DNA from 2 places in the Sporofaciens sp. SGI.106 genome. Region 1 is predicted to be linked to the other one. Evidence: predicted binding sites of a transcription regulator. Region 1 holds the regulator's gene; the other holds the start of a gene.
What was found. The regulator HrcA, encoded in region 1, represses chaperone genes, less so after heat shock. The targets are predictions, from matches to a motif close to TGTTAGCACTCNNNNNNNNNGAGTGCTAACA.
Positions count from the first base shown of each region.

Region 2: a site for HrcA is predicted at 1,646-1,676, ahead of htpG (molecular chaperone HtpG). Genes of this name have one in related genera too.

Region 1 is NZ_JBNPMZ010000003.1:59,753-62,957, reverse strand. It holds gene ACQRCC_RS03400 (hypothetical protein) at 1-178, shown strand, start outside; gene ACQRCC_RS03395 (transposase) at 286-1,047, shown strand; gene hrcA (heat-inducible transcriptional repressor HrcA) at 1,244-2,284, shown strand; gene grpE (nucleotide exchange factor GrpE) at 2,330-3,010, shown strand; gene dnaK (molecular chaperone DnaK) at 3,061-3,205, shown strand, end outside.
Region 2 is NZ_JBNPMZ010000013.1:23,506-26,710, forward strand. It holds gene ACQRCC_RS10240 (FtsX-like permease family protein) at 1-1,608, shown strand, start outside; gene htpG (molecular chaperone HtpG) at 1,785-3,205, shown strand, end outside.

The DNA.
Region 1 (3,205 bases):
AGATGCAGACGGATACATGAGCTGGGATGTAGAGCACTGGTCCAGCATCGATGTGAAGAGATTTATCCGCTGCTATTCTCTGGAGGGAAGAGTTCTGGGAGAATCTACAGGACACAATATCTATGATCTGGAGAATGAGTTTAAGCCGGAAGAGGCAGTAAAAGTTGAACTTAGCTAAAAAAAGGGGACGTAGCAAAATGCATTTTGCTACGTCCTGAATTAACATTTGTGGTGTACCCAATTGTATTTGTACCTGTCCCTAATTGCATAAAAAGGAGGGATAAGGTGGCAACACACAGAAGAAAGAAGAGTACAACCGGTATTTATCACGTTGTAGTAAAAGGTATCAATAAAGAGAAAATATTTAATATGCAGCGTGAAAAAATATTCTTGAAGAGTATTATTCTAAAGACTTTAGGAAAAATCAAGGTTGAAATATATTCATATTGTATTATGTCTAATCATGCTCATTTTATTATCAGGGCAGAAATCGAAACGTTATCTTTATTCATGGCTAGAGTTTTGGCCGAATACGCATCTTATTATAATTATAAACACCACCGTAATGGACATGTGTTCCAGAATCGCTTCATGAGTGAATGTATCGAAAATGAGAGGTATTTCTGGACGTGTTTGAGATATATTCATTTAAATCCGGTAAAAGCGGGGATGATAAAGAATCCTGTTCGCTATAAATATAGCAGTATGGCAGATTATATGACAGAAACTACAGGAATACTGGACGAAAAGGCAGTTTTGATGTACAAGAAACATTTCGAAGATTTCCAGGCTTTTGACGCATTTCATAAAGAACGTCAGTCTGAGATATTCATAGATTATCCGGATGATATGAATAAACAATATTGTGAAATAGCGCTCCAGATTGCAGAGGAGATGTTCGAAGAAAAGCAATTGAGTTTGTTGGTGCAGGTGTTTGAGGAAAATAGAGAAGAATACATTAAGAAATTAGCGGAAACCTTAAAGATAGGTAAGCGAAGGGCACAGAAAATATGTGTGGAAACTTATAATTTAGTGGACAGCCAATAAATGGGTACAGGGGAATTGGCGGTTGGGTACACCACGAATGTCAATTGGGGACGTAGCAAAATGCATTTTGCTACGTCCCCAATATAAAAAAACTATAAACTGTGTTGACAAATGAAACCAGTAGTGCTACATTAATAATCGTAAAGATTAGCACTCGAATTTAATGAGTGCTAACAGCTAGGGAGGAGGCGGAAAGATGCAGGTCAGTGAACAGCTGGGTGAACGAAAGCTCAAAATCTTACATGCAATTATCCAGACATACTTAGAAACCGGAGAGCCGGTTGGCTCGAGAACTATTTCCAAATATACGGACCTGAATTTAAGTTCTGCTACCATTCGTAACGAGATGGCGGATCTGGAAGAGCTGGGATACATTTTACAGCCGCACACATCCGCAGGACGGATTCCTTCCGACAAAGGCTATCGGCTTTACGTAGATATGCTGATGCAGGAGAAGGAGCAGGAGTTAAATGAAATGCAGGAGCAGATGCTGGAGAAGGCAGACAAGATGGATCAGCTTCTGAAACAGGCAGCGAAAGTTCTTGCTACGAATACAAATTATGCGACAATGGTTTCTACTCCGGTGAACAGCGCTAACAAGATTAAATTCATTCAGTTATCACAGGTAGATGATGAACAGATCATTGCAGTAATCGTCCTTGGTGGTAACGTGATTAAGAATAAGATCATCAGCGTTGACGAACCGCTCAGCAATGAAAATCTTCTGAAGCTGAATATGCTTCTGAACACTACACTGAATGGAATGTCCATTGAAGAAATTAATCTGGGACTGATCGCCAGATTAAAAGAACAGGCAGGAATACACAGCGAGGTCATCAGTAACGTGCTGGACGCAGTGGCAGATGCCATTCAGGTTGATGAAGATATGCAGATTTACACCAGCGGTGCCACGAATATTTTCAAATATCCGGAGCTTTCCGATAAACAGAGTGCACAGGAAATCATCAGTGCCTTTGAGGAAAAGCAGCAGCTCACCGAACTGGTAACCCAGACTTTATCCCAGGAGGAAAATACAGGAATTCAGGTGTATATCGGTGATGAGACGCCGGTTCAGACCATGAAGGACTGCAGTGTTGTGACAGCAACCTATGAATTGGGAGAAGGAATGAAGGGAACAATCGGTATTATCGGACCGAAACGTATGGATTATGAACATGTATTAAAATCACTGAAGCGTTTGCAGAGTGAACTGGATGCGATTTTCCATAAACAGTAAAAAGTGTTAAGAAAGGTGGATTAACCCTTGGATAAGAATCAGGAAATGAATCAGGAAAAGAGCCAGGAAGAAATGGTAAAAGAAGCTGTCGAGGAAGCAAAAAAAGCAGCTGAACAGGCAGCGGTTGCAGAGGAAACTTCTGATGCCGGTGATTCTAAAGAAAAACCTCTTGATGCAAAAGCATCTGAAGAGACAGAGGCAGCAGGAGAGGCAGAAGAAACCGAAGCTTCCGAAGAGGCAGAAGCCGGAGAAAAGAAAGGAAAGTTCTTTGGCAAGAAAAATAAAAAAGACAAAAAAGACGAGAAAATTGAAGAGCTTACCGATAAGCTGACTCGTCAGATGGCAGAGTTTGATAACTTCCGCAAACGTACCGAGAGAGAAAAATCTCAGATGTACGAAATAGGAGCGAAAGATATCATAGAAAAAATCCTTCCGGTAGTAGACAATTTCGAGAGAGGTCTCGGAGCTGTCAGTGAGGAAGAAAAGGCAGATCCGTTCATTCAGGGAATGGATAAGATTTATAAGCAGCTGATGACCACACTGGAAGAGGCAGGAGTGAAACCGATCGAGGCAGTAGGTCAGGAATTCAATCCGGATTTCCACAACGCAGTGATGCATGTGGAGGACGAAAACTTCGGTGAAAACATCGTAGCAGAAGAATTCCAGAAAGGTTACATGTACCGTGAATCTGTAGTGAGACACAGTATGGTAAAGGTTGCAAATTAACAGCCAAAACATTTTTTAAGAATAAAATAGTAAAACAGGAGGAATAAATCATGGGAAAAATCATTGGTATTGACTTAGGTACAACAAATAGCTGTGTAGCCGTTATGGAAGGCGGACAGCCGGTAGTTATCGCAAATACAGAAGGCGCAAGAACAACACCATCTGTTGTTGCATTTACAAAAACAGGAGAGCGTC
Region 2 (3,205 bases), on a different contig from region 1:
GCAATAGGACAGGTGTTTCCGGTGCTGTTTTTCCTTGTGGCAGCGCTTATCAGTCTTACCAGTATGACGCGTATGGTAGAGGAACAGAGAACCCAGATAGGAACCATGAAAGCGTTGGGATATGGTAAATTCGCTATTGCGTCTAAATATCTGGGATATGCTTTTGCGGCTACATTAGGAGGAAGTGTACTTGGCGTACTGATAGGAGAGAAAGTAATTCCATATATAATAGTCTATGCATACAGCAGGACGATTTACCCCTATATGATGGATATAAAGGTTCCATATAATATGGACTATGCTGTGATGGCGACGGCCGCCGCTCTTTTGTGTACTCTGGCAGCGACTATGATCGCCTGCTACAGAGAGCTGGCATCGCAGCCTGCGGTACTGATGCGTCCGCCTGCACCGAAAAAAGGAAAACGTGTTTTCGTGGAACGGATTACATTTATATGGAAACATCTGAGTTTTATCTGGAAATCAACGATTCGGAATATGTTCCGTTATAAAAAACGTTTTTTTATGACTATATTTGGAATCGGCGGCTGTATGGGATTGATGCTGGTGGGATTTGGCCTTAAGGATTCTATCTTTGAGATTGCCGGTATTCAGTACAAAGAAATTCAGATATATGACGGTATGGCTTATCTTAAAGAGGATGTTTCGGAGGAGGATCGGGAAACTCTTATGGATGATCTTGAAGCAGATCAAGGAGTGGAGTCGTTTCTGAATATGAATATGAAAAATGTGACGCTGATCAAAGATTCTGTTAAATGGAATGTGTATCAGGCAGTACCGGAGGATATGAAGGAGATAGATTCCTTTGTAAAATTCCATGACAGAATTTCCGGGGAAGTTTATGAACTGGATGATGAGGGAGTCATTCTTAATGAAAAATCAGCGAAGAAGCTGGGGGTAAAGGTCGGTGATACTTTAGAGATACAGGATACGGAAAATGGTAATCATGAGGTAAAAGTAGCACATATCTGCGAAAATTATATGAGCCACTATCTGTATATGTCAAAAAATCTTTACGAGGAAATCTATGGCAGAGATTTTGAACCAAATTGTATATACTTTACTGCTTCTGATGATAAAGGTACAAAACTGGAAGAAACAGGTGAGAGAATTTTGAATGAGGAGGCTGTTCTGAATGTAAGTTATCTCAGTGATATTGAAGAGCAGTTGAATAATATGCTGAAGACGCTGAATCTGGTTACTATGGTACTGATTATATCTGCCGGTATGCTTGCTTTTGTGGTGCTCTATAATCTGAATAATATTAATATCACAGAGCGGCGCAGAGAACTTGCCACGCTGAAGGTTCTGGGATTTTATGATCAGGAGGTCAGTGCCTATGTGTACAGGGAGAATATTATTCTTACATTGATCGGAGTCGTGGTTGGTTGTGGCCTTGGAGCGGTGCTGCACAGGTTTATTATTGAGACAGTGGAAGTTGATTCTGTAATGTTTGGAAGAATTATCAATAGAACCAGTTATATTTACAGTATGTTATTTACTATAGGATTTTCCTGTTTTGTAAACTGGGTAATGTACTTCAAGTTGAAAAAAATAGACATGGTAGAGTCTTTGAAGAGCGTGGAGTAGAGAAAAATTTATAAAAAGTTTATATTCTTAAGAAAATTGTTAGCACTCTTGTTGAAAGAGTGCTAATTTTCTATTGACATTTGAAATTCTGGGTATTATCATGTTCATTAGCAAGTGAAGAAGTAAAAATTTCACAAAAAAGTTGTCAAATAATATAAAATTAAGGAGTGATATACATGGCAGCAAAAAAAGGTTCATTATCAATCAGCAGTGAGAATATTTTCCCTATCATTAAAAAATGGGTATATTCCGACCACGATATTTTCTTCCGTGAAATGATTTCTAACGGATGTGATGCTATTACAAAGCTGAAAAAGCTGGATATGATGGGTGAGTACAATGCACCGGAAGATTATAAGCCGGAACTTCAGGTTATCGTTAATCCGGAGGAGAAGACCCTGAAATTTATTGATAACGGTCTTGGTATGACAGCTGATGAGGTAGAAGAATACATTACACAGATTGCATTTTCCGGTGCAACCCAGTTTCTGGAAAAGTATAAGGATAAGACAACAGAGGACGATATGATCGGTCATTTTGGACTGGGATTTTATTCTGCCTTTATGGTTGCAGACGAAGTTCATATCGATACTCTTTCTTATAAAGAAGGTGCAACACCGGTTCATTGGGTAAGTGATGGCGGTACAGAATACGAAATGTCCGATGGAGATAAGGCTGGTGTTGGTACTGAAATTACGCTGTTCCTGAATGAAGACAGTCTGGAATTTGCAAATGAATATCGTGCAAGAGAGGTGCTGGAAAAATATTGTTCCTTTATGCCGGTTCCGATTTTCCTTTCCAAAGCAAATGCTGAGCAGGAGTTTGAGACTATCGACGAGGCAGATCTTCGTGAGGATGATGTGGTTGTAGAACGTATTCATGAAGAAGCTAAGATGGAAGAAAAAGAAAATGAAAATGGCGAGAAGGAGATGGTAGAAGTATCTCCTGCCAGAGATAAGGTAAAAATCAATAAGCGTCCTGTCGCTCTGAATGATACTGCACCGCTTTGGACAAAGCATCCGAATGAATGCACAAAGGAGGACTATATTGAGTTCTATCGAAAGGTATTCATGGATTATAAAGAACCATTATTCTGGATTCATCTGAATATGGATTATCCGTTCAATTTAAAAGGTATCCTGTATTTCCCGAAAATTAATACAGAGTATGATTCTATTGAGGGAACAATTAAGTTATATAATAATCAGGTTTTCATTGCTGATAATATTAAAGAGGTTATTCCGGAATTTCTCATGGTGCTTAAGGGAGTAATTGACTGTCCGGATCTTCCGCTGAATGTGTCTCGAAGTGCACTTCAGAACGATGGATTTGTCAACAAGATTGCGGATTACATTTCTAAAAAGGTTGCAGATAAACTGAGCGGAATGTGCAAGACTGACAAAGAAAATTATGAGAAATACTGGGATGATATCAGTCCGTTTATTAAATTCGGATGTCTGAAGGATGAGAAATTCTGTGATAAGATGATGGATTATATCCTGTTTAAGAATATTGATCACAAATATCTGACTTTGAAGGAATGTATCGAGGAGAACGGAGGAACCGTCATTGATCCGAAGGAACAGAAGGATGCAGA